3 regions of the Fictibacillus sp. KU28468 genome follow, and region 1 is predicted to be linked to each of the others. Evidence: riboswitches for the same ligand, from Rfam matches in the RefSeq annotation. Region 1 holds a riboswitch; each other region holds the start of a gene.
What was found. A riboswitch is a leader RNA that binds a small molecule or an ion and turns the genes downstream of it on or off. The one in region 1 is predicted to bind S-adenosylmethionine.

Region 1 (10,076 bases):
TCATTTATACCGGAAGCTGCAAACCGCTTGAATTCATCCAGGCGGTTTTTTCATTTATTTACAATTTCTTCACAATGCCTTTAAACAGCGGCAATAAACCTCTTGTAATCTGAAAGGGAAATCGTTATACAAGGAGGACTTCCATGGCAAGAGTAACCGGCTGGATCTATGAAAAGGAATGTGATGTGTTTAAATGGGTGAACGGCAGACTGCAGCACCGTTTGCTGGATAAGTATTTCAATGGGATCACACACATTGGCGGAGCAACGTGCACCATTCTAACTACACTGCTTCTCCTGCTTACCATTCCTGTCGATCTGAAGAAATTTGCTGCTGCAGGAATCCTGTCTCTTATTCTCAGCCATATTCCTGTTGCGATCTCAAAGAAATGCTATCCACGGAAACGCCCTTATCTGATGATCGCGGGTACCAAGACCTTCAGTAATCCGCTGAAAGACCATTCTTTCCCTTCAGGACATACGACCGCAATCTTTTCGGTCATCATCCCGCTCGCTTTCATCCATCCAGGATTGCTTACCATACTGCTTCCGCTCGGGTTGTCTGTTGGCATCTCGCGTATGTATCTCGGCCTTCATTACCCAACCGACGTGCTCGCCGGTATGATCCTCGGGATCAGCTCAGGAATCTTTTCCGTGTTTTTACTCAACGTTTATCTCGTTCCTTACTTTTTATAAAATTTAGGAGGGGTTACATGAAAAAAGCACCACAGGAAAACTGTTTGATGATTGTGCAAGAAATCAGTCCGAATCTCAATCCAAGAATCGCTCTAGCAGCAATCTTCAAGCTTCCTGTATTCATGAAAACCTTTGAGCATAAACCTCCGGATTTAATTGTAAAGGTGCCAGGCACCGGCTTTTGACATATGTCAAAAAGCGGTGCCTGGCACCTTTTCAAAAATAAACACTTAAATCGATTCATAAAATAACAAATCGATAATAAACTAGTCGATGTCAATAATAAATTTAGTTTTTCGATAATAAGTTCTTCTCAAAACTCTACTTACATAAAGAAATTCACTTTGTTACTTGCAAAACCCACGTTATTTCCATATCAAGGGTCGGCTCACCATCATTTCACTCAATAAGTAGTCTCTTTACTCGTAAAACTGGTCAATCATTGCCTCTTTTGATCAAAATAACTTTATTTCAAAAGAAAAACCGGCCCAAAGGCCGGTTTTTTTCAATGTATTTATGCGTTTGCTTGATCTTTAAGTGCTTCTGCTTTATCTGTTTTTTCCCAAGGAAGCTCAACGTCTGTACGGCCAAAGTGTCCGTATGCCGCTGTCTGTTTGTAGATTGGACGGCGAAGGTCAAGCATTTTAATGATTCCCGCAGGACGAAGGTCGAAGTTTTGGCGCACAAGATCAACCAATACTTCTTCAGAAACTTTTCCTGTTTCGAATGTGTTGACAGCGATCGATACAGGCTGTGCTACACCGATTGCATATGCAAGCTGAACTTCTACTTTGTCAGCAAGTCCGGAAGCAACGATGTTTTTCGCTACGTAACGAGCGGCGTACGCTGCAGAACGGTCAACTTTAGTTGCATCTTTACCGGAGAATGCTCCACCACCGTGGCGAGCATATCCGCCATACGTATCAACAATGATCTTACGGCCAGTTAATCCAGCATCACCTTGTGGTCCGCCGATAACGAAACGGCCTGTCGGATTAATGAAGTATTTTGTGTTTTCGTCGATCAATTCTGCAGGTACAACAGGCTTGATGACTTGTTCTTTAATGTCGGCTTGAATTTGCTCAAGTGTAATTTCTGGATGGTGCTGAGTGGAGATAACAATCGTATCGATACGAACCGGTTTGTCATCCTCATCATATTCCACCGTTACTTGAGTTTTACCATCCGGACGAAGGTAAGGAACTTCTTCGGTTTTACGCACTTCAGCCAATCGGCGGGACAGGCGGTGTGCCAAAGAGATCGGAAGCGGCATAAGTTCAGGTGTTTCATTGTTGGCATAACCAAACATAAGACCTTGGTCACCAGCACCGATCGCTTCGATTTCTTCATCAGTCATTGAGCCTTCACGAGCTTCAAGCGCTTGGTCAACACCCATCGCGATATCCGCTGACTGCTCATCAATGGATGTAAGAACTGCGCATGTTTCAGAATCGAAACCGTATTTTGCACGGTCATAGCCGATTTCTTTGATCGTTTCGCGAACGACTTTTGGAATATCAACATAAGTAGATGTGGTGATTTCACCAGCAACAAGCACAAGGCCTGTCGTTACGGATGTTTCACAAGCGACACGTGCGTTCGGGTCGTTTGCAAGGATTTCATCCAGGATCGCATCGGAAATTTGGTCACAAATTTTATCCGGATGCCCTTCCGTAACTGATTCAGATGTAAAAAGACGACGGCTTTTAGACAATTGAAATCCTCCTTCTCTATTGAAAGCATAGAGCAATTTTTTTATAAGATACGGTACTCATTCCTATATGGATACTTTGTTTTGTAAAATATTCAGGTTCAAACTGTTTTAAGACATAAAAAAAGCCTTTCCCTGGACCTAAAATACACGAGGGAAAAGGTCTTATTTCTACGCCTTCACCTCTTATTTTCAAGGTTTTTCACCTTGCAGGTTAGCACCTTTTCACTTCACTGCACAAGATGCATATGTGATGATGAAGTGTCGGTTGCTGGGTTTCATAGGGCCTGTCCCTCCACCTACTCAGAATAAGAGTAGCCGTTCCCGAAATATAATAGCGCAGTTCGACAAACCTGTCAACTTGAAAAGCTATACTCTCCCTCTCCGGCGGGAGTCTGGGAGATCCTTCAAACGGAATTAAGTACCAATTATAAATGAAAGATTATGCTTTTAAAAACAAAGAGCCTGATTTATGAACCAATTTACAATTTGCTAAATAAAATAGTATACATTATTTGTTTCAATGTGTTATACTAATTTCGAATTTACTTACGATATTAATGATAAATATATTTCTTAAAAGGATGGTTTTGCGAACATGAATACGGTTGATTTAACGACGACTTTAGATGACATTCTATCCAGCGCTGCTACTCATGAAAATCTACCTGTACCTATGCTAGTTGAAAAGGCGCTGCTCCGAAATGAAGGCATTTTATCTTCAACCGGTGCTCTCAGGGCCACTACTGGAAAATATACTGGACGTTCTCCCGAAGACAAATTCATCGTGGATGAAGCTAGCACACAAGATAAAATAAACTGGGGCAAAATCAATAAGCCCTTTAACGAAGAGAAATTTGAGCAGCTCTATAAAAAAGTACTTCATTACTTAGGACAAAAAGAGGAATTGTTTGTATTCAAAGGATTCGCTGGTGCCGACCACGCGTACAGGCTGCCTATTCAGGTGATAAATGAATTCGCTTGGCATAACCTGTTTGCCCACCAAATGTTCATCCGTCCGACAGCTGAAGAACTAAAAGGAATCGAAGCGGGGTTCACCGTGGTATCTGCACCAGGATTTCAAGCAGATCCTGCTGTAGACGGGACCAATTCTGAAACCTTCATTATTATATCATTTGAAAAGCGTATCGTGTTGATCGGAGGAACTGAATATGCAGGAGAAATTAAAAAGTCCATCTTCTCAGTGATGAACTACATTCTTCCTGAAAAAGGGATCCTTTCTATGCATTGCTCCGCAAATGTCGGGCAGGAAGGCGATGTAGCTCTGTTCTTCGGATTATCGGGTACCGGGAAAACTACGCTCTCTGCTGATCCGCATCGTTCATTGATCGGGGACGACGAACATGGCTGGGCTAATACTGGTGTTTTTAACATTGAAGGCGGCTGCTATGCAAAATGCATCAACCTCTCTGAAGAAAAAGAACCGCAGATCTGGAATGCGATCCGTTTTGGAAGCGTTCTCGAAAATGTCGTTCTTGACCATGAAACACGCGTAGGTAATTATAGCGAAGGTACGTTGACTGAAAATACTAGGGCTGCCTATCCAATTCAGGCGATTCCGAATATTATCCAGCCAAGTGTTGCTGGTCATCCGAACACGATTATCTTCCTGACAGCTGATGCATTCGGCGTATTGCCTCCGATCAGCAAACTGACAAAAGAACAGGCCATGTATCATTTCCTTTCCGGCTACACGAGCAAACTTGCCGGAACAGAACGAGGAATCACATCTCCTCAAGCGACCTTCTCAACATGCTTCGGTGCACCGTTCCTTCCATTGGATGCAACTGTATATGCCGAAATGCTCGGAGAAAAAATCGATCATCATGAAGTAGAAGTATACCTGGTGAATACCGGATGGTCAGGCGGAGAATATGGTGCCGGCAAGCGCATGAACCTTTCCTACACAAGAGCCATGGTTCAGGCTGCCCTTCAAGGGGAATTAAAATCTGTAGAGACGATAACCGACCCTATTTTTGGACTGCATACACCAGTACATTGCCCAGGTGTTCCTGATCAAGTACTTCAGCCGAAAAAGACTTGGGAGAACCCGGAAGATTACGACCACAAAGCAAAAGAGCTTGCAAGTAAGTTCAAGGAAAACTTCGAAAAATTCAACAATGTGCCAGCAGAAATTAAAAGTGCAGGACCGCTTTGCTAAGTTAAGAAAAACTTTAGAGCCCTGGGCACTAAAGCTAGATCCAAAACTCCTACAAACCGCTTCCCAGCCGAAGCGGTTTTTTTATTTTCCATAAAAAGGTTGAAATCGACACTTATGTCATTTATAATAACGACATAAGTGTCATTTTAATTCCTAGGAGTGATTTCATGGAAAAGAAAGCAGGTAATACATTAAGGCAGAACAAATCTTTTAAGTTTTTAATGTCGGCACAGGTCATTTCCAATCTTGGTGACTGGCTTAGCATCATGGCAATTTTTTCATTGATGGCTTTTAAATGGAACGCCTCACCGCTGGAGATGTCATTTGTCATTATTTCACTTGGACTCCCCATGACGGTTCTTGGACCGGTTGCTGGCGTGATCGCCGATCGCATGAACCGTAAAACCATCATGGTTTGTTCTGATTTTTTCCGCTGTATCATTATTCTTGGTTTGATCGTTGCATCTGTGCCTTGGCATGTGTACATTCTGCTTATTCTTCTGGGAATCTTCTCCTCTCTTTTTACTCCCGCCAAAAGCGGCATGCTGAAAGAAATTGTGTCCGATGACGATATGCAGCAGGCTGCTTCGATCAGCTCTGTCATCCAGGACGCGACGAAGATTATCGGTCCTGCCATCAGCGGATTTTTAGTAACCACGGCTGGAATCAGCAGCGTTTTTATTCTTGATTCAGCCAGCTTTCTCTTGTCCGCTTTGCTGCTGTTCGTGCTTCCAGGTGTTAAACCGCTTCACGTAAAAGAAAAACGCACAAAAGGATCTGTTATATCAGATTTAAAAGAAGGCTTTCAATATATGAAAACAGTACGCTTTATTTTGTTTGGCACTGGTCTCATGTTTGTTTCCATGTTGATCTTGCAGATGGCAGATGCCCAGTTTTCCGTTCTGATCCGATTACTCGAGACGGGCAGCCCGGCATTGGTAGGTCTAGTGGTCACCTGCTCAGGAGTTGGCTTTCTCGTGACCGGCCTATGTTTGACAAAATGGCAGATCAGTTCTCCATGGCTGGCAATGACGATCGGTATCTTCTCGCTTGGAGGCGGTTTTATGATCATGGGATATCTGGCTTCTCTCCAGCTTCCCCACCCATTTATCTGGGCTCCTGCGCTAACCTTCTTAGCTGCCTCAGGCGCAGGTTTAATCTTCATCCCTTTCAATACAGCCGTTCAGAGACTAACACCCGTTCATATGACAGGAAGAGTATTTGGCCTGACGGGAAGCATTATAATGCTAGCGACTCTTATAGGCCCGGTGACTGGCGGATTTGCTGGAAATCAATTCGGAGTGATCTCCGTATTTATTGTTTCTGGCGCTGGACTTGTTACAATAAGCATAGCGGCATTGTTTTTACGAAAATCGATTGAACGGAGCGATCAGTATGTCACCGAAAGTGCCTCACGAGCACAAGGAACAACGACAGCGTGAAATTTTAATGGCATCTAAAAAAGTGTTTGCCCAAAAAGGCTATGAAGCTGCCTCTATTAAAGACATCATGGATGCCACTTCCATCAGCAGGGGCGGAATCTATGCCTACTTCTCAAACAAAGAGCACATCTTTCTTTCTCTATTGGAACAAATGATGGAGGATAACCGCAAGGAGCTGGATGAGCTCCTTCAAAAGAATAATGGATCCGTTTGGAAAACTCTCCTTACCTTATTGGATGACTACAGAAGGGCTGAATACGAAGACACGGAAAATCTTTTTAGTGCGGCAATCGTTGAATATGGAATTACGCATTGGCGAAAACCGGAAAACAGAGATTACATCGAAAAACGATACGAAGGTGCAGCCAGTATTTTTAGCGTTCTAATCCAAAAGGGTGTGGACGCCGGTGAGTTTAATCCGATTGCCCCGGTTGATGATATTAGCCGGTTCATGATTAGCTTTCTTGATGGGCTAGCCATTTCAGCGATTAGTCTGACTCATGACCTCATGCGTACCGGAAAACAGATGGATCTTTTTGAATCCACATTAAAAATGATGCTCAACGTACAAAAGCCGGACTTGTCACAAAGGTGACAGCTCCGGCTTTTCTTTGTTTTGCGTTTTCATCCACTCACAAAAAGCATAGGTTATTTTCCGGTTTTCCTGCGGCGGAAAATGATGAGTATATTGCGGGTAGAACCAGGATTCTACTTTTTTCTTTGGCTCCAGGCATTCTTTCAGCATTAAAGAATGCTTGATTCCAACATTTTCATCACGGCTTCCATGGATTAATAAGAGCGGAACGTTAAGTTCGTCGCAGAAATATACAGGTGAACGTGTCCTATACCCCTCCGGATTTTTAGCAGGTGTTCCGCCGATGACCCTTTTCATCATTTTGCGGAGGTCTACTCGTTCTTCATAGGTAAGGACCATGTCAGAAACGCCTCCCCATATGACGAGTGAGCGGGCTTCAGGAAACTTTAACGCTGTAAAAAACGCCATCGGTCCGCCTCTGGAAAACCCAAAGATATGGAGCTGATCCTGATCAACAGAAGGCAGTGATTGGAGCACCTCAAACGCATGAAATGCATCGCACCGGTCTTCCCCGCAAAAATCTTCACGCCCCTCTCCCCCTTCATTTCCCCGATAAAACGGGGCCATCACAACAAACCCCTGTGAAGCAAGCTGGATGATTCTCGGAATGCGTACCATCCCTACTTTTTTAATCCCTCCCCGTAAATATAAAAATCCAGGAAGAGGCTGTGTCTGATGTTCAGGGATAGCTAACAGCCCTTTTACAGTTAATCCTTCACTCTTATATGTAATCTTGAATAACGTAATCTGTGGATGCGGAGATGGAAATCGTTGTGCATGAGTGATCAGGCTGCTTCCTAACAACGCGCATTCCTCCTTTTTTTCAATAGGCCAACACACAATTTTTCAACTCACATAAAGTATTACATGAAAAGCAAAACTTCATTCGAACATAAAGGAGGCACACCGCTTGAAACGGATAAAAGCTCATATCATGCTCTGCTTAACACTGCTTCTCACTGCCTGTCTGCTATTGTCGGCATGCTCATCTGATAACTCCGAAAAGCAAAAACGCGATAAAGTAAGAATTGCCGAAGTGACCCGCTCCATTTTCTATGCTCCCCAATATGTTGCCATAGAAAAAGGGTTCTTTAAAGATGAGGGAATTGATATCGATTTAAAAACCACTTGGGGCGGCGATAAAACGATGACGACCCTGCTGTCTAACGGAGCTGATATTGCCCTCGTAGGCTCTGAAACTTCCATTTACGTTGATGCCCAAGGCTCCAGTGATCCGGTCATCAACTTTGCACAGCTGACTCAAACGGACGGAACCTTTTTGGTCGCAAGGAAAAAACCAAACTATTTTTCATGGAATCAGTTAAAAGGCAGTACGTTTCTCGGACAGAGGAAAGGCGGAATGCCGCAGATGGCCGGCGAGTTCAGTTTGAAGAAGCACGGCATTGACCCTCATAAAGATGTGAAGCTGATCCAGAACATCGACTTTGCGAATATCGCTAACGCCTTCGCCTCAGGAACCGGCGACTATGTACAGCTGTTCGAACCCCAAGCCAGTCTTTTTGAACAGAAGGGCATCGGCCATGTTGTTGCGTCATTTGGTGAAGAATCCGGCAAACTTCCCTACACTTCTTACATGTCAAAACAAAGCTATATAAAAAAACACGGAGATGTGCTGAAACGCTTTACGAAGGCCCTCTATAAAGCCCAGCTGTATGTTGAAACACATTCTGCAAAAGAAATCGCCACTCTCATTGCTCCGTATTTTGAAGATACATCGGTTGATCTCATCGAAAAGGTAGTCGACCGCTATAAAGGACAGCACAGCTATGCGGTCAATCCGATCCTTGAAGAAGGAGCATGGAGCAACCTGCAAGCCGTTATGAAAGAAGCGGGAGAACTTCCAAAGAAAGCTGATTACAACAAACTGGTTAACACCACTTTTTCCCGTGATGCAACGAAATAAACCATAAATAGTAATGGAGGGATCACAGTGGCCTTCTTACAATTAAAATCGGTTGGTCAAACCTACTTTTCCAAGCATACGGCCACGACTGCACTGGAGGACATCACTCTCTCTGTTTCCGAGGGAGAGTTTGTTTCTTTTCTTGGACCGAGCGGATGCGGAAAATCAACACTTCTATCCATCATCTCGGGACTTCTTAGCCCCACAGCGGGAACCGTTACACTAAGAAATCAGATCATTAAAGAACCTCATCCCAAGATCGGTTATATGCTGCAGCAAGATTACTTGTTTCCTTGGAAAACCATCAAGGATAATATCGTGCTGGGGCTGAAGCTTCAGCATTGCCTTACTGAAGAACGACTACACTATACATTTTCTCTTATGAAGGAAATTGGACTGTACGATACACTCGACAAGTATCCGAGCGAATTATCCGGCGGGATGAGGCAGCGCGTCGCTTTAGTGAGGACACTGGCGACCAATCCCCATATCCTATTGCTGGATGAACCTTTCTCCGCACTAGACTTCCAGACTAAGCTTAAACTGGAGGACCTGGTATCCTCTACGCTCAATGAACATGGCAAAACCGCCATTCTTGTCACACACGATATCGGTGAAGCGATCGCCATGAGCGACCGTATTATCTTGTTTTCCACGAAACCCGGCCGTATCTTCCGGACGTTTCCTGTATCCGGCCATCTGCGTAAGCGCCTGCCGTTCGAAGCCCGCCAGCATCCGGAATACGCGGTCATGTTTCAACAAATTTGGGAGGAGTTGGAGCAAATTGAGCAAAATGATACTGAATAAAGCCCACTCCGACTACTTACTGAATTTGCGCAGAAGAACGATTAAAGTCAGACTTACACAGCTTCTCATCTTTGTTGTATTTTTTGGCTTATGGCAATACAGCTCGGATCATAAATGGATTGATCCTCTCCTCTTTAGTTCCCCTGCAAAAATAGCAGCCTTGCTGGCGGAAAAAATTTCTGACGGAAGCGTATTTGTGCATATTGGCATGACGCTGACAGAGACAGTCATCGGATTCTTGCTAGGAACGCTGATCGGAACATCACTGGCTGCACTGATCTGGTGGTTCCCTTTTCTGTCAAGAGTACTTGATCCGTACCTGGTTATTTTAAATGCCATGCCTAAGGTTGCTATCGGTCCCATCCTGATTGTTGCTCTGGGGCCGAACCTTTCGTCTATCGTTGCCATGGGTGTGTTGATCTCGGTCATTATTACCACAATCGTCATCTACACGTCGTTTACGAATGTTGAACCGAATTATGTAAAGGTCATTCGATCATTCGGCGGCTCTAAATTTCAATGTTTTAAAGAAGTCATCCTTCCCTCCTGCTTCCCTGCCATCATCTCTACCTTAAAAGTAAACGTTGGCTTGTCCTGGGTCGGAGTCATTGTCGGAGAATTTCTTGTATCGAAGGAAGGACTGGGGTACCTCATCATATATGGGTTTCAGGTCTTCAACTTCACGCTCGTACTGATGAGCCTTCTGATTATTGCAATTTT
Region 2 (10,076 bases), 1.9 Mb from region 1:
CTTGTTCCAGCTCTTTTTTTCTGATCTTTGGCAAGGATTCTCTGGTGGCAAACGGTGGATTCCCCATATTGCGCCCCATCTCGCCAAGAGTCAGGCAGACATAGGTGACAGGGACTCCCTTTTTTGTATTCATCGCAATGGTGCCAGAGACGCCGAAAGCTTCATCATCAGGATGTGGAAAAACGACTAAAACATGTTCGTGTGACATACGTTTACCTCCTATTCAAACGGATGAGGACTTAGCTGAAGAGCGACGGCTAATTTACCTTCTGCATCGTGCCCTGCAAGCAGGAGCTGTCCGTCTTCGTTGACTTCCCAATGCGTCAAACCTTCAGCGTAAACCCACCCAATGTTAATTTTTAATCCTGCACGATAAGGAGATTTTTCTCCCGTAATCACTCCGCGCTCAAAATTTATTTTGGCGTTGCGTATATAAGCGCCCACTGAAAAAAAAGACTGATTAAAATGAGAGGCGTATGCTCCATTTGTGGTTTCCAAATGCAAATAAACGTCCCGGTTCAAGAATTGATCAATCTCATTTTGAACCGTTTCTGGTGTAATCGGCTGCAAGGTTTTCCCTCCTCAAAAAGCTTCATTTCAATCATTATACTTTAAGGATGGCAAAGCGTTAAATAAACTGCTTAGCAAAGAGATTGAAATACTAAGCATAAAAAAGAGGCATTAAAAAGTTTAATCCCTCTTTCAGCTTTCTATTTCTTTTTTTCATCCTTACGCACCACTTCTGTTGGATCAAAGCCTGGAGGTGATTTCAATTCATAGTGTGAAGTCAGTTCTTTTGCCAGTTCCACTTCCTGATTGTCGTGCACGATTTCATTTTTCGGAACTTGAGGAAGTTTGGCTTTGTTTTTATCACGTGCCGGCTGTTTATGGCTGTTGCCTCTGCCCATGGTTAACCCACCTTTTTCTTAAAATGGTATGTGAGTAGAATCCCAAGTTCAGGATGTTTTTATTCAGGATAAATCTCATGAATAAAAAAAGAGCAAAACAAATGATGTCTGCTCTTTGTATGGTTTATTTAATTTTGGAGTTGCGGTATGCACTGTGGTCGGTGGGCCCGACATATTGATTCAGCGGGAACGAGTTGCGGATAGCTTCTGTAATAAAGTCTTTTGCAACGGCAATCGCTTCTTTTACTGATTTCCCCTTGGCTAATTCTGCAGCGACTGCAGAAGAATACGTACAGCCTGCTCCATGAGTATAGGTCGTATCGATTCGTTCAGATTCAAGAATATCGAAATTATCGCCATCAAACAAAACGTCGACTGCTTTTTCGTGAGCAAGCTTGCCGCCGCCTTTAACAATGACATATTTAGCGCCGGCAGACTGGATCTTTTGAGCGGCTTCCTTCATTTGATCAACAGTTGTAATCGGAGCCATTCCACTAAGCTGGGCAGCTTCAAAAAGGTTCGGCGTGACGACGGTGGCCTTCGGTACAAGAACATTCTGAAGCGTGTCTGCGAGTTCAGGCTGAAGCGGTTCTGCCCCTTTACATACCATTACTGGGTCAACGACCACATTTTTTATATCATATTTATCAATAGCTTCTGCAGTGGCCTTAATAACATCAACAGAAGCAAGCATACCGGTTTTTACAGCATCCACTCCGATTCCTGCCAGAACGGTTTCAAGCTGTGCTTTGAACAAATCAAGAGGAAGTAAAAATACTTCATGGTACCAGTCTCTGTGAGGATCCTGGGCCACAACGACATTGATGGCTGTCATGCCGTAAACTCCGAGCTCCTGGAATGTCTTTAAATCCGCCTGAATACCAGCTCCGCCGCTTGTGTCAGAACCGGCAATGGTTAATGCTTTAAACTTACTCATTGTCCAATCTCCTTTTATGCCTGTCTTTTAAATTTCAACTATATATTCTATTATAACAATGATTGCCAGCGAGACAAAATTCATGATTTCCTATAATATTCGTTTAACCTGACCTGAAAAAGTGAAAAGTAACAGCAGACAGATTTTCTTTGCTTCGTACGGTCAACCTATGTTTTACTATGTAACAAACAAATTAAATGAAGAAGGTGATCTCATGCTGAAAAAATTATTTGGTAAAAAAGAAAATGAAGCGCCTACAGAAGAAATCATTGTTTCACCATTAAACGGGGAGATCATTGGCCTAGAAGATGTGCCGGATCCTGTTTTCTCTGAAAAAATGATGGGTGACGGCATCGCGATTTTGCCGGAAGACGGTGAGCTGTTGTCTCCCGTTGATGGTGAAATCCTTCAGGTGTTCCCGACCAAGCATGCTGTCGGCATTAAAACAAAATCAGGAATGGAGATTCTTATTCACATCGGCCTTGAAACGGTCATGATGAAAGGGGAGGGCTTTATTTCACTTGTAAAAGAAGGCGATCGTGTAAGAACTGGTCAGCCGCTCATTTCATTTAATGTTGATCTTGTAAAGGAAAAAGCGAAAAGCACGGTTACTCCTGTCATCATAACGAATGGCAATAAAGCCGGTGCGATTGAGAAGTTCAGCAGTGATCATGCCCAAGCCGGCACCACAAAGATCATGCAAATCAGTGATATTAAATAATAAAAGAGACAGACTAGCTGCTGGTCTGTCTCTTTTATTTTGGAATGAGTAGAAGTGGCCGGCGCCCGTAAAATGACGATATACGCCAGTAAATTTCGCGGACGCGCCAGTAAAATCCTGAAACGCGCCCGTATTTTCCCCGAATCCGCCCGTAATTCTTCCGAACGCGCCCGTAAGCTATTTAAACCAGCACATTGAAGTAGCGGGCTTCAGGGTGGGAGAAAACCAGAGCTGTGACGGAGGCTTCGGGCTCCATCATGAATCCTTCTGTCAGCTGAATGCCGATTTCTTCAGGCTGAAGAAGTTTGAACAGTTTTGCTTGATCTTCAAGATCCGGGCATGCTGGATAACCGAACGAGAAGCGCTGGCCTTGGTATCGCGCGGAAAAACGATCCTGCATCGAAAGGGTAACAGGGTCAGGGAACCCCCATTTATCCCTCATCTGGCGGTGAATGAGTTCAGCCAATCCTTCCGCAGTTTCAAGAGCAAGCGATTGAAGCGCAAAGCTTTCCAGGAAACGGCCTTCGGCTTTAAGCTGCTGTGCCCGTTCGCGGATGCCGCTTCCAGCAGTTACCGCAAAGAACCCGACATAATCCATTTCGCCGCTGCCGACGGGCTTGGCGTAGTCTGCCAAGCAGAGGTTCGGTTCTCTTGTCTGGCGTGGAAACTCAAACGTCTCAATGATATGGGATGTATCGTTTGGATCATAAATATAAAGTTTCTGGCCATCCGACTGTGAAGGGAAAAACTGATACAGTGCTGCTGGATCGATTAGTTTTTTCTCCTGGCTCTCCCGCAGCAGCCCATCGACGATTCCTTTTATTTCCAGTGCCCGTTCATCTTTCTCGGCGAGCAGCCGTGAAACCTTTCCTTTCACTCCTAAATGGTGTCCTAGCAGCATCTGCAGATTAATGTACGGAACTACAGAAGAGAGCGGGAAAGACTTAAATACATGGCGTTCCGTATCTTTTGGAACAAATACTTTTAAACTCTGATTAACGGAAGGTCGGACTCTGACGGCCTCAGCAACAGCGGTGCCGGTACCTCCTCCGGACGGTGTGGCTTCTGTAACAGGTGCGGCAGGTGTTTTCGCCACAGGCTTTTCAAAAACTTCTCCTTTTTGAAGCTTGTTTGCAAGGCTCAATCCGTCCATCGCATCCTTGGCGTAAAGCACAGTCCCCTGATATTCCTGAGCAATCCGGTTTTCTGTAAACTTGCGGGTCAGGGCGGCGCCTCCTACAAGAATTGGGACGGAAATACCCGACTCTCTCAGGTCGGAAGCGGTAAGCACCATTTGCTGAGCAGATTTTACAAGCAATCCTGAAAGGCCGACCACATCGGGCTTCTCCCTCTTAATGGCCTGAATCAGTTCTTGCGGCGTAACTTTAATACCGAGATCCACCACTTCAAATCCATTATTGCCAAGGATAATATCTACAAGGTTTTTGCCGATATCATGGACGTCCCCTTTAACCGTGGCCAAAACGACCTTACCTTTCGTGCTGACCGCACCGCTGCTCTCCATATGGGGCTCGAGGTGGGCGACGGAAGCCTTCATCACCTCAGCGCTCTGGAGGACTTCAGCTACGATGAGCTGGTTATCGTTAAAGAGCCGGCCGACTTCCTCCATCCCGGCCATAAGAGGTCCATTTATAATTTCCAAAGGCGCATCATACTCTGCCAGAGCAAGGTCAAGATCCGGAATGAGTCCTTCTTTCGTTCCTTCGACCACGTAAAAGGCGAGGCGCTCAGCAAGAGGCAGTTCCAAGACCGGAGTTTTTGCCTCCTTTTTCTTGCCTCGGTAGAACTCTGTAAAGGCTGCCAGATTCTCGTCGTTCGTCTCAAACAGCAAGGCTTTTGCCATCTCTACTTCCTTTTCTGGGATAGAAGCATAGCGTTCAAGCTTTTCAGTGTTGACGATCGCGTAGTCGAGCCCAGCCTGTGTACAGGCATATAGATATACCGCGTTTAAGATTTCCCGGCCGACCGGCGGGAGACCGAACGATACGTTGCTGATGCCAAGGATCGTCTGGCATTCAGGAAGTGTTTCTTTCAGCTTTCTCAAACTTTCCACTGTCGCATTGGCAGAACCGATGTATTGTTCATCTCCTGTTCCGACAGGGAAGACGAGAGGATCAAAAATAATATCGCTCGGAGAGATTCCGTATTTGTTCACAAGCAGATCGTAGGATCGTTTGGCGATCTCGAGCTTTCGGTCTGTTGTGACCCCCATGCCTTTTTCATCGATCGTACCGACAACAACGGCTGCTCCGTAACGGGAGATGATAGGGGCAACTTTCTCAAACCGCTCCTCGCCGTCCTCTAGGTTAATAGAGTTGATAATGGCTTTTCCCTGCGAGTATTTCAGGGCTATCTCCAGCACCTCGTCGTCCGTTGAATCAATAACAAGAGGCACTTTCACTTTTTTTACAGCTTCCTTAATAAAATTCTCCATATCCTGAAGCTCTTCACGGTCAGGATCCGCAAGGCAGATATCTATGACATGCGCGCCTTTCTTAACTTGCGCGCGGGCGATCTCTGCTGCTTCTTCAAACTTGCCTTCAGCGATCAGCCGCTTAAATTTTCGTGAACCGATAACATTGGTACGTTCGCCGACCATCAATGGGCGCATGGATGGATCATCATAGATCAGCGGCTCAATCCCCGACACGGCATGGGAATGGCTTTCTGGGACAGTACGCGGCTTCAGCGGTTTTAACGCTTCTGCGATGGCCCTTATATGGTCTGGTGTCGTGCCGCAGCAGCCGCCGGCGATGTTGAGCCAGCCTTCTGCGGCAAAGGCGCTGATTTTCTTTGCGAGAGTTTCTGGTGTTTCATGATAGTTCCCGTCTTCATCCGGAAGGCCGGCATTCGGATAACAGCTTACCGCTGAAAGAGACAGTGCGGATAAAGAGCGGATGTGGTCGGTCATAAATTCCGGCCCCGTTGCACAGTTGAGCCCTACAGCCAAAGGTTTCATGTGCTCAAGCGAGATGTAAAAGGCTTCAATCGATTGGCCGGCCAGTGTCGTACCCATCGGCTCAATCGTGCCTGACACCATGAGCGGGACTTCCTTTCCGGCTGATTTAAACGCCCGTTTAATGCCGATAAAACCTGCTTTAACATTGAGCATATCCTGGCTGGTCTCGAGGAGAAGCAAATCAACCCCGCCGTCCAGAAGGCCTTTTGCCTGTTCTTCATAGGAAGAGGTCAGCCCTTCAAATGTTGCGCCTCCTGTAACGCTCAACGTTTTTGTAGTTGGTCCCATTGATCCGGCAACGAAGCGGGGCCAATCAGGAGTGGAGACCTTATCGGCAGCTTCCCGCGCGATCTCTGCTGCTATTTTGTTCGTTTCATATGCTTTATAGCCGAGGCCGTATTCGTCGAGCACGATATCAGTGGCCCCGAACGTATTGGTTTCAACGATATCAGCACCTGCTTCTAAATATTGCAAATGGACATCCAGAATTACATCAGGACGGGTAAAGTTCAGGTTTTCATTGCAGCCGTCCAGGTCTTCGCCGCCAAAGTCTTCGGCAGTCAGATTGGCTTGCTGGAGGATGGTGCCCATTGCCCCGTCCATGATCAGTATTTTATTCTTAAGCTGTTGTTGAAGGGTTTGATTAGACATTCTGAATCCTCCTTGTTTTTTTGCGGTCAATTTCGTAGGCATACTCCGTCAGTTCAGCCGTCAATTCATATCGCATGAATGGAGTGATCAGATAGAGGCCATTAAACAGTTCAGAAGCGGCATCTATCAGAGATTTTGAGATGGCAAGGCCTTCCCTTGCTGCGGAAACTGGGTCGTCTTTAAACTTCGCCATACGGTCACGCACGTCGTCTGTCAGTTTGATGCCCGGCACCTCATAATGAAGAAAGTCAGCATTGCGGCTTGAGGTGAGCGGCATAATCCCAACGTAGAAAGGAACGGGCAGATCTTTTACAGCTTCGTGGAACTCCAGCAGTATCTCTTCAGAGTACACCGGCTGGCTGATAAAGTAGTCCGCGCCGCTTTCTATTTTTTTCTCTGCCCTCTGAACCGCTCTTTCCAGTGACTTCACATTTGGATTAAAGGCGGCACCGACGGTAAATTGCGTTTTTTGTCCCAAGTCTTTTCCGGAAAGTGAAACCCCTTCGTTAAACTGTTTGATCATTTTGATCAGTTCTATGGAGGTAACATCATAGACGCTTGAAGCTCCCGGAAAATCGCCTACCTTTGCCGGATCCCCGGTAATTGCCAAAATATCGTGAAGTCCGAGTGTATGCAGCCCCATGAGATGAGACTGCAGACCGATAATATTCCGGTCTCGGCAAGCGAGATGAACGATCGGCTGGACTCCAGTCCGTGCCTTAGCCAAAGAAGATAGGGAGGTATTGCAGATTCTTGGTGATGCCAACGAGTTGTCTGCAAGCGTAATGGCATCTGCCCCGGCTTCTTTCAATGCCTTTGCTCCTTCAAAAAAACGGGAGGTATCAAGCTTGCGGGGAGGATCAAGCTCAACAATGACCGATCGCCTTTCTTTTAGAATATCAGGCAGGGAAATCCCAGGTTTCTGCCTCGTTTCAACAACGGCAATAGGCTCTGGGCGCTGTCTGACTTCCTTTTCGGTAACAGGCTTCAGTCCATGAAGCTCTTCAGCGAAAGCCTCAATATGAGCAGGAGTTGTTCCGCAGCAGCCTCCGAGCAGGCGGATGCCTTGGTTTCTGAAAAGTGAAGCACTGTTTTTGAAATACTCCGCATCTCCTTCATACTGAAATTTTCCGTCCACATAGGAAGGAAGACTTGCATTCGGATAGGAGGAAAGATAGGCATGCTTGGGAATTTCCACTTCCTCAAGTGTCTTGATCATATGAAAGGGCCCAAGACGGCAATTCAGCCCTACGACATCCGCTCCTAAATCTTCAAGGCGTCTAATCGCTGTATTGATGGGTGTTCTGTCGTTTAGAATACCGACTTCCTGCAAAGAAATCTGCGAGATGATCGGAATGCTGGTCTGGCCGCGTGCAATTTCAAGAACGGTTTCCAATTCTTCCAAATCGTAAAAGGTCTCAAGAAGAAGGCCATCCACTCCTTCCAACAGAAGACAGTAGAGCTGTTCCCTAAAGCTTCTCTTTATTTCTTCAATCGTAAGTGAGCTTGGGCCCGTTCCACGGATTCCTCCGATGGTTCCCAGTACATACGCTTCATTGGCAGCTGCTTTTTTTGCAAGTCTTACAGCCGCACTATTCAGCTCTTTGACTTGCTCCTCCAATCCATATCTTTGCAGTTTAATATAGTTGGCGCTGTACGTATTGGTCTGAATGACATCTGCACCGGCCTGTATGTAAGCCTGGTGGATGGACTGAATCTGATCAGGGTGCGTCAGATTCAGCTGCTCAAAACAGCAATCCGTTCCATACGAGTAGAGAAGTGTTCCCATTGCCCCATCGGCAATCAAGATTTTGTCTTCAAGATCTTTCAATAATCCCATTATGCGGTCCTCCTGTTAGTTCGGTATCTTCCAGCGGCCCAATAAAATAAAAAAAGCCTTCTTAAAGAAGAAGACTTTGAAAGTTCGAGGTCATTCTTCTTATCTTCCAAGTTCGATTCGAACTTGTTGGACTTAGCACCTTTTCAGCTGCAGAGCTGAAGGTTGCTGAGGTGTCAACGGGCCATTCCCTTAACCTCTCTGGATAAGAAACCAAATCGCTATAAAATTAATTCTCTATACCTTACAATAATTGTTGGAAGATTTCAATAGCTTTTTCAAATGAAAAAAATGGTTGAGCTTTTTATCACAGGGGGACTCCTATAATGAAGAATAAGTATACCAACCTTGACGGGATACAAAACACACATACATTTAAAGATTTGCTGCGGTGGAGAAGAGAAAGGCGCGGCAACAAAAAAGATTTAGCTCAGCAGATTCCGCAAAGCCCGAAAAAGGAGATCAGCAGATTAAAAGAAAACCGGCAGCATCATTCCATCACATGGATCGGCCATTCTACTTTTCTCATTCAGATGGGCGGATGCAATATTCTGACCGATCCTGTCTGGGCAAAAAAGATGGGGCTGCAAAAGCGGCTGACTGATCCCGGAATTCCCATCAGACACCTGCCAGAGATCGATCTCGTCTTCATCTCCCATGGCCACTACGACCACCTTGACTTTCCAAGTATTAAAAATCTGACAGGAGATATTTCCTTTTACGTGCCAGCAGGTTTGAAATCAATGTTTCAGAAAAAAGGATATGAGAAGGTATTCGAAGCCAATTGGTGGGATAACTTTTCTGAAAAGGGGCTGTCGCTCACGTTCGTCCCTGCTCAGCATTGGACCAGGAGGACGGCTTTTGATATGAATACTTCTCACTGGGGAGGATGGGTCATTCAAGACATGAAGACAGGAGAAACACTTTATTTTGCAGGAGACACCGGGTATTTCAGAGGCTTTAAGGAGATTGGAAATCAATTTGAACTCGATACCGTTCTTATGCCGATAGGGGCTTATGAACCGGAGTGGTTTATGAAAATATCGCATATTAATCCTGAAGATGCTGTGAAAGCTTTTCAGGAAACAAAGGGAGCCTACTGTATTCCAATGCATTACGGAGCTTACAGGCTGGCGGATGATACAGGGCCTGAAGCCTTGGAGCGTTTGGGTAAAGAGTGGGCTAGAAAGGGAATGGAGCAGCAAGGTCTTAAGATTCTGTCACTCGGGGAGACATGGTGGAAAAGTGGAAAGGAGCAGCCGCAATAGCCTGATTCCCGTTTTCACCTTTAAGGGACATTTATCATACACTACACTAACACTTTTAAAGGTGGAGATAGCAATGGGGTGCATGGTTAATATTTACTATCTGAAGATAAATAGTCTGGCGAGCAACAGTTCATTGAATCTGGGATCAACCTTTCATAATAGCCATACAGCAAATACAAAATCTACAGGCGACAATAGTTCTGTAGGAGATCATTCACCAGCAGAAGCCATGATGAAAAACATGGTCTTTGATCCGGATGTTAATGATCAAAATGAATACGGAAATGCAGATACTGCGGTTGCAAACCAGCCTTAATGAAATGGAGCAATAAAAGAAGAAGGGGGGTCACCTCATGCCATATTTGTTTAATATTTTTAATATCAAAACGAATGGTGTGACCATGAACGGTAACATCGATATCGGCCCGACCGTCCATAACAGCCATACAGCCAATACAAAGTCAGTTGGTTCTACGATCTCTCTTGGAGACTTTTCTCCGTCAACTGGATTTATGGTGAACAGCAACATCGATCCGGATATCAGCGACCAAGGCCAGGTAGCGAACCCGTCCGCTCCAGTCACTAACCAGCCTTAACGTTCACCCGCCTTTTTTTACCGAAAGAGGGAGTCTGTCCAATCAGCTTTTTGTTCAAGCCATACACTGTAGGTAAAGAGCGAAAAGGATGGAACAGATTTGCGTTTTTCTTTCAGAATAGGAAAAATCATCACAAATGGTGTGACTCAAAATGGAAACATCGATATTGGAAGTACCG
Region 3 (10,076 bases), 1.9 Mb from region 1:
CGTCTTCCATAAGCTCGAAGGTAATGTGGGGATATCTGTCATGAAAACTGCCAATCAGTTTTGGAAAAAGGCGGGGATCAAAAATCGGAGGAAGCCCGATTCGAATATGCCCTTTTTTTAATCCGAGCAGGTTGTCCAGCTCCATCTCCAGGTTGTTGAATGCTTTATCGACCAGCTTGGCCTGGTCGAATATGGTCTGGCCGGCATCCGTAAGTGTCAGTCCTTTTCGTGAGCGGTCAAAAAGTACAACCCCAAGCTCATCCTCCAGATTCTTGATCATCTTGCTGATGGTGGGCTGGGTAATGAAAAGGGCATCAGCCGCCCGTGTAAAGCTGTTATATTTGGCTACTTCAATAAAATACTGTAATTGTTTAATATCCACGATTGCACCTGCTTGCCGATGAACGGCGTTATTTTTCTGTAGTTTATCACGATTGCGGGATAAAAACCAAAATAGGGCAAATATGCATATACTGTTTTATTGAAATTGGTAAAGGCAGGGATGGCAGATGTACAGACAGCGGCAGGTTGTGGATGTGAAAAGGGGAAATGTGACGGGCGACGTGTCAATCGATACGGTGTATCTTACCGCTGAAAAAACAGTGGACAGTCCATACTGGATGAACATTGCGGCCGTGGTTCAGGACGGCAGGACCAACCAGTATGTGCAAATCCCTCTTAAAGAAAACTCAGGGTACAATCCTACCCTCTTTCTCGGAGATTTTACAGGAGATAAGGTAGAAGACATCATGGTCGTTATGGATACGGGAGGCAGCGGCGGTATGATCAATGCCTATGTATTTGCCTTCAGAAACGGCCAGTTCAGACCTCTTTTTGACTCCGGCGTATTCAGTGACCGGTATAAGTACAGAGTGTTTTATCTGGAGCAATATGAAGCTCAGGTCAACAGCTATAACCTGAATCAAAAATTTATTATCGATTTAAGTACGAGGGACAAGGAATACTTGTCTGAGATTTACTACCCGAATGGAAGATTAAAGGCTCCCATACAAGGATTTGTCTCACCTTTAAGCGGTCTTTACCCGGTGGACTTTGGCCGAAATGGCGTGTATGAACTGTTGGCTTACCAAAACATCGCCGGCAGATATAACGCTGACCGCCTCGGATATGTCCAGACTACCCTGAAGTGGAATGGCAGTGAGTTTGGTGCGGAGATGCAGAACGTTGCGATCTTTGGCGGAGATATCCGTGGATAAGCCTGGTGGATTAACCTCTTGTTTTGGAGAGGTTTTTTATATGATAAAAAAACCATTGACTTTCCCCCATTTGCGGATTAAAGTAATAACTATATTTTCTAAAAATTAAATATTCATTCTCTTATCAAGAGTGGCAGAGGGACTGGCCCTATGACGCCCAGCAACCGTTCCGTAATGGAATTGGTGCTAATTCCAGCAAAACAGCATGTCTGTTTTGAGAGATAAGAGAGGACGAATCCGTTATACATAAGTGATGAAACCTCTCTTTTTCCAGAGAGGTTTTTTTATGTGCTGAAGGGCCTGTCCTCCCGCCGGCTTGAGAAGAGAGATATACAAAAAAGGGAGCTGGGGAAATGAAACGATTCATTAAAAGCGCGGCAATCTCCGCGGTGGCTTTATCACTTTTATTAACGGGCTGTTCATCCGAAAGCAATACCGCTTCATCAGCTGGCAAACATGAAAAGGTTTCGTTCGATAACGTACCGAAGCGGTTTGCCAAAGGGCAGGGAGCCCGAATCAAGGTTATCCGTAAAATCGGGGGTGATGATCATACAGCCCAATTTTTAGCAGGTGCTAAAGCGGAAGGAGAGGCACTTGGTTTTACCGTTGATACCTACACAGCAAACGGTGATACCGCCAAGTTCCATGATGCGATTGCCCAGGCGGCTGATGAGAATTACGACGGTTTTATCATCTCTCACGGTGATGATGCGGCTACCATAAACGATATTAAGAAGCTTCGGGAAAAAGGAAAGAACGTGGTGACGTTTGATTCCAATCCGAACCTCGCGAAAGTAGGCGGTGTCACACTTACGTCTCAGGACGATGAAGCCCTTGCCAAGCTGGCTCTCGATCAGCTCGTTAAAGAGAACAAAGGGAAGGCCAACATCGTTTATCTTTGGGTAGACGGGTTCCCGCCGATGGTGCGACGCAACGCCGTCTATAAAGAAACATTGAAGAATAACCCGGGAATCAAGGAAGTAGAACGCTTTGGCGTTGCTTCTGCAGATACGTCGGTCCAGACGCAAAATGCGGTGACGGCCATGCTGAACAAACATAAAAAAGGCGAGATTGATGCCATTTTTGCCACATGGGATGCCTTTGCGATCGGGGCTGCACGTGCGATTAAAGAAGCGGGACGCAACGAAATCAAAATTTACGGAATTGACGTCTCCAATGCAGACCTTCAAGAAATCCAGAAAAAAGAAAGTCCTTGGAAGTACACGGCTGCTGTTGATCCTAAGCTCATTGGGGCAGTGGATATGAGAATTCTTGCTAAAAAGCTTGCGGGTGAAAAAACACCTCAAAAATATGATTTGAAAGCTTCTCTCGTTTCACAAAAGGTTCTGCAAAAATCAAACGAGGGTGTGAACATGGTCAACCTGTCCAAAGAAATTAAAGGCTGGGGCCAGTCTGATGCGTTTGAGGAAGATTGGATGAAGACACTAAAGGATCACTACCAAAAGTAAACAACAGTCGGACATGAAGCTGAATGGGACTTGACCAGCCTATTAAGGGTCTATCTCATGCATCAGTACGTGATGGAAATCTTTAAGTAAATCAAAATCCAGCATTAAATGAAAACTTGCACTCTCTTTCTAGGCTTAAGAGAGTGTTTGCTTTGAGGGAAGGGGAGAAGCAGATGGCTCTGTTGGAGATGAAGGATATAAGTATTGAGTTTCCGGGTGTAAAAGCGTTGAATCGTGTGAGCTTTGCCAGTGAGACCAGCCGGGTTCATGCGCTGATCGGAGCGAATGGGGCTGGGAAATCGACCCTTATGAAAATTCTGTCGGGAGCCTACAATCATTACACGGGCGAGATTCATTTGGACGGAAAAAAAGCGGCCATCACTTCGCCGAGAGATGCCCTGGACGAAGGAATTCAAATCGTCCATCAAGAGGTTGACACCGCGCTGATCCCGTATTTAACCGTTGGTGAAAATATTCTGCTGCATGATCTGGTCAACGAGATGGGTAAAAAGCAGCTTGTAAGATGGAAACAGCTGCATAAGAAGGCATCGCAAATTTTGGAAGAGATGAACATCAACGTCTCTTCCAAAAAGCTGGTCAGTGAGCTTACACTTGCTCAAAAGCAGATGGTTCTCATCGCCCGAGCGGTTTCAGCACAGTGCCGTTTTCTAATTTTGGATGAACCGACTGCGCCGTTAAGCCATTCAGAAACAAACGAACTGTTCCGGATTGTCAGAAACCTGAAGTCTAAAAATGTAGGCATCATATTCATTTCTCACCGGCTGCCGGAAATCTTTGAAATCTGTGATGACATTACGGTGATGAGGAACGGTGAGTTAGTCATAAAAGAATTTATTTCGGAAACTTCAATCAACCGGATCATCGAGCAGATGCTCGGCAAGGCGCTGGATGAGCAGTTTCCTGCCTTGAACGGAAAAGTGGGAGAAACTGTTCTTGAGGTAAAAGGGCTTTCTGACGCCGAGAAGATCAAGGATTTGAACTTAACGGTCCGTGCTGGTGAGATTATCGGAATCGCGGGACTTGTAGGAGCAGGAAAAACAGAGCTGTGCAAAATCCTGTTCGGCTGTACAAAGATTACAGCAGGCGCTGTTCTTCTCAAGGGGAAGAAACTGAAGCTGAAAAACCCGCATCAGGCGGTAAAGCAGGGCCTGGCTCTCGTTCCGGAAGAACGGAGAAAGGAAGGGATTCTGGTCGCGGAATCGGTTGCTGCTAATCTAACAGCCGCCAATCTTGGACAGTTCTCCAAGGTACTAAGTTTTCTGGATCGCCGGGCGGAAAAACAAAAGGCTGTTGAAATCATTCAAACCTTAGGCATTAAGACGCCATCTGAGAAAACGAAGGTTCAAAATCTTTCCGGGGGAAATCAGCAAAAGATTGCGATCGGCAAATGGCTCATCGCAGATGCCGATGTTTATATTTTTGATGAGCCGACGAAGGGTGTAGATGTAGCTGCTAAGAAGGACATTTTTGAACTGATCTCCGCGCTGGCAAAACGGGGCAAAGCCATCCTTTATGCGTCCTCAGAGTTTACAGAGATCTTAGGTATCACGAACCGTCTTTACGTGCTGTATGACGGACGCAGTGTGAAAGAGCTCGAAACCTCAGCAGCGACGGAAGAAGAGCTATTATTCTATTCAACAGGAGGAAGGTAGATGGAGCTTTCAAAACCAATACCAGCCCAAGTTTCTCCAAAAAAGAAATTTGAGCTGTTCGACTTTTTTTATAAATATGGAACGATCTTAACCATTCTGGTCTTAATTGGTGTGTTCACTGCGGCCAATCCCTCCTTTGTGCAGGGACATAACCTGATGAACATTTTACGGTCGATCTCCATCGTTACCATCATTGCGATCGGCATTACGATATCACTGTCCGTCAACGGATTTGACCTTTCTGTCGGATCTGTGGCCTCTCTTTCGAATGCCATTGCGGTCTCAATGTTTGTCTGGTTCTCCCAGAACACGGTAGTAGCGATTCTTTCCGCCCTCGCTGCCGCTCTGATTGTAGGCATCATTAACTCCGTGATGATTGTTAAAGTGAAAATACCGGATATGCTCCTGACGCTTGCCACCATGTTTATCATCCAGGGGATTGCACTCACGTACACGAAAGGGGCGACCATCTCGCAAAACATGGTCATGCCTGATGGAACGTTTGCGACGGGCAAGATCAGTGCAGCGTTCGAGAAAATAGGACAAGTCCCTTGGATCATCGTGATCATGGCAGCGGCAGTTGTTCTCGTCTATGTTCTTCTCAATTACACAAAGCACGGCCGGTACATGTATGTCATCGGCGGGAATGAAGAAGCAGCAAGGCTTTCAGGCATCCCGGTAAATAAATATAAGGTAGCGGCCTATCTGCTGTCCGCTCTTTTTGCTTCGATCGGCGGCATTGTTTTGGCATCAAGAGTGATGACTGCTGAAATCAATGCAGGCACTCCATATTTAATGGATGCTGTGGCTGCGGCTTTTATTGGTTTTTCGGTGTTTGGTGCAGGCAAACCCAATGCTTTTGGAACCCTGATCGGCGCTGTTTTGATCGGTATTCTGCAGAACGGCCTCGTCATGATGTCTGTGCCTTACTATTCCATGGACATTGTGAAGGGAGCGGTTCTCGCATTTGCACTGGCGTTAACCTATTATAAACAAAAAAAATAAACAGGAAAGGGGCTGTCCAAGAAGTCTGTAAGCTGTTGATTTCCGTTCCAGGCTGCTCGCTTTTACCGGCGCGAGCTCCTACTTCCGCGGGGCGTGCGGTGAGCCTTACCGGCGTGAACCCTACTTTTTGGTGCAAGCACCGGCGGGAGTCTCACCTGTAACGCTAGTCCCGCAGGAAAAGGAAGGCTCCGGCAGCTTTTTATCGCACGAAGAAAATGTGAAGTTCATTTTCGAGGAGTTTCGCATCTTCCACTTCACTTAACTTTTCATTGAAGATTTTTCAAGCCAAAAAGGGGCTGCCTGAAGGTCAATTTTCGACTTTCTGGGCAGCCCCGTTTTTATAAACTCATAAAAAAATGACTGTTTGTCCTTTCACCACATAACTTAGGATAGGGAGTTTTTTTTCTCCACTATGTATGGATAGAGGATTTCGGATGGAATGCACCGCGATTAAAAAAAGTATAAAAAATAAGATCCCTATAATGTCTTCACCTTTCCTCAGGGAATCAACGGATCACCCCGGCCATAATCCAGCAGAAAAGTGCTGGATTTTTTTGTGTTCTTTAATAAAGGGTAAAGACGAGGAACATCGAATTAGTTTATATTGGAAATTTAAGATAGGAGCGATAAAAAATGGTGGAAGAATACTATCAAAATTGGCTCAAACACAGGACTGTACTGCACGATCTGCTGGATCAGATAGGGCCGGAGCATGTGTTTTTTAAACCATGGATAGATGGTTTTTCAATGGGAGAGCTGGCGGTTCATATCGCAAGTTCCACAGAAATGTTTTTGGAAACGATTAAAAACGGGCAGTTTGTATCGCCTGCCACACCGCGTGAGTTTCAAACGATGGATGAGGTCCGGGAGATTGTTCAGGAGTTCACTCAGAAATCAAAAAGGGATTTTTCTGTTCTGGAAAGTGTTCATTTGAGCAAGAAAATTGATATTTTCGGGTATGAGGCGCCAGGGAAGTATTGGATGGAAAGTTTAATTGATCATGAGATTCACCATAAAGGACAGCTGTTTGTGTATGCTCGTATGACAGGTGCAGAGAAGGTTCCTTTTTTCAAGCAGCTCCCTTCAAGAGCAGTAAATGATGCTGCAGCCGATTGACAGGGGCTGCAAGTTATACGTACAATACGAGTACGTACTTGTACACATATGAAAGAATGGAATGATGAATGTGCTTTTTGTAACAGAAATGCCGACAGAAGCCAGAGACAAAATGCTGTATGCCGCGCTCCAGCTCTATACAGTTAAGGGATATAAAGAAACGTCAGTCCTTGAGATTGTTGAGCGGGCGAGGGTGTCAAAAACAACATTCTATCAATCGTTTGGCAGCAAAGAGGAGCTGCTTGCCGCCCTTTGCACACAGCTGGCTGAAGAGATCATTGCAGATGTGGAAGCTGCTGTTCAAAGGGAAGAGAAAATTAGCGAAAAAGCCTACGCCGGCATCCGCCGTTATATTGAAATATGCGAAATGAAGTCTAACGCTGCCAAACTATTATTAATTGATTCAGTGGGTGTAAGCCTTACGGTAGAGAATGTTCGCCGGGAAGCCTATCGCCGATTTGCCAGCCTGCTCTATAATACGGTTCAGGGGACCATGCCAGCATCCGTTCCTGATCAGGAAGTATTGGTCGTCTCACAGGCCATGGTCGGTGCGGTCAATGAGGTCGTCATCCAAACCCTGTTTGAATCAGACATTGAGCTGGATTTGGACCAGCTGGCCCGTTTGCTTAACCGGATTGTTGTCGGAGCTTATGTCAATCTATCTTTATAAAATCGGCTGTTTGCTGGTTTTATACGGAAGTAGTACCAGTACGTATTCGTATTCACTGCTAAAGGAGGCGAATGGTTCATGAAAGGATGTTTATTGACAGGTTATCCTGGTTTTCTTGCCTCAAAGCTTCTGAAAGAAATGCAGCAGCGAAATGAAGATACGCAATTCGCGCTTATTGTCCACCCCAGCCAGCTGGATAAAGCAGAGCGCTTGGCAGCTAACAAGCAAAATGTGCGTCTTTTTGCAGGAGATATTACGAAGGATGGACTGGATTTGGATGCTGAACAAACAGAGTGGCTGAAGGAACATATGACACATGTCTTTCATCTGGCTGCGGTTTATGATCTTGCCGTACCAAAAAAGATTGCAGAAGACGTCAACATAACGGGCACTCGCAATGTGAACACCTTCGCTCAATCACTTCCACTCTTAGAGCGCTACATCTACTTCAGCACAGCCTATGTTTCAGGAAAAAGGGTTGGCGTTATTAAAGAAGATGAGCTTGATCAAGGACAGACCTTTAAGAACCATTACGAATCTACAAAGTTTGAAGCAGAAAAGCTCGTGGCAGAGCTTAAAAATGTACCTTACACCATTATTCGGCCTGGGGTAGTGGTGGGACATTCCGTGACCGGGGAGACGGTTAAGTTTGATGGCCCCTACTTTATTATGCGCTTTTTAGACCGTCTTCGATATATACCTATTCCTTATTTGGGCAAGTCGGAGGCCCTGTTTAACGTTGTGCCTGCTGACTATATCGTTGATGCCACATTATGTCTGGCGCAATCAGAAGACGCTGTAAATCGGACGTTCCACCTCACAGATCCTTCACCTTATGAAAGCCGGGAGCTTTACCGCATGGTTTGCAACGAGCTGCTCGGCAAAACACCTTCGTGGACCATTTCACCAGCTCTTGTTGAATTTGCTCTTTCTATTTCTATATTCCGGCGTTTTTTTAAAGTAGAAAAAGAAGCGCTGGAGTATTTCCGATGTACCTCACAATATGATGCTTCAGGAGCCAAGGATGTGCTGGCAAAAGGCGGCGTTCAATGTCCTGATTTTAAAAATTATGTGTCCAGCATGGTGAAATATTATAAAGTGCACAGGAGAGATCCTGATAAATTAATTCAAGTGAAGTAGGAGGACAGTAAAATTCCGAAAACACTCATAGCGAAGAAAGGGGTGTTCAAGATGAAAGAATCCTGGAAGACGAGGATTGTCCGCTGCGGCTTTAACTTGTTTCCTGCCTTTAGAGGGACGGGAGCAAGAGTCACCTATATTGCTGGAGATTATTCGGAGATCCGCATCAAGCTGCCGCTTAACTGGCGTACCCGAAATTATGTCGGCACGATCTTTGGCGGCAGCATGTATGGTGCGGTGGATCCCATCTATATGTACATGTTCTTAAAAATGCTCGGCAATGATTATATCGTATGGGATAAAGCCGCATCCATCCGGTTTAAAAAGCCGGGCAAAAGCACATTGTACGCTACGTTTAAGATAACGTATGAAGAGCTGGATGAAGTTAAGAGAGCTCTTGAGGGAGAACGGAGTCTTGACCGGGTGTATGACGTAGAGCTTGTCGATGAGAGCGGCACGGTCCATGCCGTAGTGGAGAAAACCATTTATATCCGAAAAAAAGACCGGGAAAGCAATCCATCATCTGGGAACGTTGTCTCACTGCCGAAAATAGAATCCAAATAAGGAGGAAGAGAAATGCCAAAAACGATCGAAGAATTGACTGTACAGGAAACGGTAAAAAAAATTGAACATGTGCTGAATGAAAATCCGGGACCGATTCAAGGAGTTTTGGCTGCGTATCAATATGACATCACAGACGAGGAATACTCGTTTCAGCTTCACTTGAATGACGGAAGTGCAAAAGTAGTGGAAAATTTTAAAGAGCGGGCAGATTGTGTCATCCTCATTTCTTATCCCAACTTCAAGAAAATGCTTTTAGGCAAACTGAACGGTACCGCTGCCTTCATGATGGGGAAATTGAAAGTCAAAGGCGATGTTGGCAAGGCGTTGAAGTTGGAAGCCCTATTGCGTGAATACAATATGGCCGATCATTTTTAAATAATGTGTATAAGAAGCAAAAGGGGCTGTCCAAGAAGTCTGTAAGCTGTTGATTTCCGTTCCAGGGTGCTCGCTTTTACCGGCGCGAGCTCCTACTTTCGCGGGGCGTGCGGTGAGCCTTACCGGCGTGAACGCCAACTTTTTGGCGCTAGCGCTTGCGGGAGTCTCACCTGTCACGCTAGTCCCGCAGGACAAGGAAGGCTTCGGCAGCGTTATATCGCACGAAGAAAATGTGAAATTTCTTTTCGAGGAGTCTCGCACCATCCACTTCAATCAACTTTTCATTGAAGAATTTCAAGCCAAAAAGGAGCTGCTGAAGGTCAATTTCCGACTTTCAGGACAGCCCCTTTTGCATGATGAAGCCTCATGATCTCGTCTTCAGCTTCGTAGTCCAATCCGTGAGTTTCTGGAGGGTTTTTCAGTTCCCAATCAATCGTACGTTTCAACCCCTCTTCTAATGAAACCGTTTCTTTAAAGCCCAATTCGTTCCGTATTTTATCAGAAGTGAAGATGACATCTTGTTCAGCATTAATTCCCCAGGAGTAGGCTTCAGGAAGCAGGCTGTCTGGTAATATAACGATTTTTCCTTTCCAATGGAGAGAGGAGGCCAGCTTCTTAATCCATTCTTTCATGGTGAATGCCTCGTTCTCACCGAGGTTGTAGACCTTTCCTTTCGCTTGTTCATCTACTACAGCCTGAACAATACCCTCGGCCATATTTTCCACATACCCTCGGGTCCATCTCCAGTCAGCAAGGCTTTCCGGGAGGAGGATCCAGGGGCGTTGTTCACTCATCGGTTTTATAAAAGAATACCATCGATGAGCCCTATCGTTCGGACCGTAAACAG

Region 2: it holds a riboswitch for S-adenosylmethionine, as region 1 does, so the genes downstream of both, OKX00_RS20045 (bifunctional homocysteine S-methyltransferase/methylenetetrahydrofolate reductase) here and metK (methionine adenosyltransferase) in region 1, are expected to answer to the same signal.
Region 3: it holds a riboswitch for S-adenosylmethionine, as region 1 does, so the genes downstream of both, OKX00_RS20420 (sugar ABC transporter substrate-binding protein) here and metK (methionine adenosyltransferase) in region 1, are expected to answer to the same signal.

Annotation. Positions count from the first base shown of each region.
Region 1 covers NZ_CP110666.1:1,361,814-1,371,889, reverse strand. The annotation lists gene OKX00_RS07080 (phosphatase PAP2 family protein) at 144-695, shown strand; gene OKX00_RS07075 (hypothetical protein) at 713-880, shown strand; gene metK (methionine adenosyltransferase) at 1,210-2,409, opposite strand; SAM riboswitch class I at 2,590-2,721, opposite strand; gene pckA (phosphoenolpyruvate carboxykinase (ATP)) at 3,005-4,588, shown strand; gene OKX00_RS07060 (MFS transporter) at 4,756-6,030, shown strand; gene OKX00_RS07055 (TetR/AcrR family transcriptional regulator) at 5,984-6,625, shown strand; gene OKX00_RS07050 (alpha/beta hydrolase family protein) at 6,614-7,414, opposite strand; gene OKX00_RS07045 (ABC transporter substrate-binding protein) at 7,560-8,549, shown strand; gene OKX00_RS07040 (ABC transporter ATP-binding protein) at 8,577-9,356, shown strand; gene OKX00_RS07035 (ABC transporter permease) at 9,343-10,076, shown strand, end outside.
Region 2 covers NZ_CP110666.1:3,793,402-3,803,477, reverse strand. The annotation lists gene bshB2 (bacillithiol biosynthesis deacetylase BshB2) at 1-208, opposite strand, end outside; gene OKX00_RS20070 (YojF family protein) at 220-570, opposite strand; gene OKX00_RS20065 (YfhD family protein) at 711-908, opposite strand; gene pdxK (pyridoxine/pyridoxal/pyridoxamine kinase) at 1,033-1,845, opposite strand; gene OKX00_RS20055 (PTS sugar transporter subunit IIA) at 2,060-2,566, shown strand; gene metH (methionine synthase) at 2,748-6,197, opposite strand; gene OKX00_RS20045 (bifunctional homocysteine S-methyltransferase/methylenetetrahydrofolate reductase) at 6,190-8,037, opposite strand; SAM riboswitch class I at 8,134-8,246, opposite strand; gene OKX00_RS20040 (MBL fold metallo-hydrolase) at 8,361-9,302, shown strand; gene OKX00_RS20035 (spore germination protein) at 9,376-9,618, shown strand; gene OKX00_RS20030 (spore germination protein) at 9,656-9,898, shown strand; gene OKX00_RS20025 (spore germination protein) at 9,998-10,076, shown strand, end outside.
Region 3 covers NZ_CP110666.1:3,865,239-3,875,314, reverse strand. The annotation lists gene cidR (cidABC operon transcriptional activator CidR) at 1-382, opposite strand, end outside; gene OKX00_RS20425 (hypothetical protein) at 510-1,217, shown strand; SAM riboswitch class I at 1,336-1,445, shown strand; gene OKX00_RS20420 (sugar ABC transporter substrate-binding protein) at 1,571-2,686, shown strand; gene OKX00_RS20415 (sugar ABC transporter ATP-binding protein) at 2,860-4,359, shown strand; gene OKX00_RS20410 (ABC transporter permease) at 4,360-5,364, shown strand; gene OKX00_RS20405 (hypothetical protein) at 5,400-5,525, shown strand; gene OKX00_RS20400 (hypothetical protein) at 5,492-5,626, shown strand; gene OKX00_RS20395 (DinB family protein) at 5,998-6,480, shown strand; gene OKX00_RS20390 (TetR/AcrR family transcriptional regulator) at 6,542-7,150, shown strand; gene OKX00_RS20385 (SDR family oxidoreductase) at 7,229-8,290, shown strand; gene OKX00_RS20380 (DUF4442 domain-containing protein) at 8,342-8,854, shown strand; gene OKX00_RS20375 (SCP2 sterol-binding domain-containing protein) at 8,867-9,229, shown strand; gene OKX00_RS20370 (hypothetical protein) at 9,279-9,599, shown strand; gene OKX00_RS20365 (NAD-dependent epimerase/dehydratase family protein) at 9,550-10,076, opposite strand, start outside.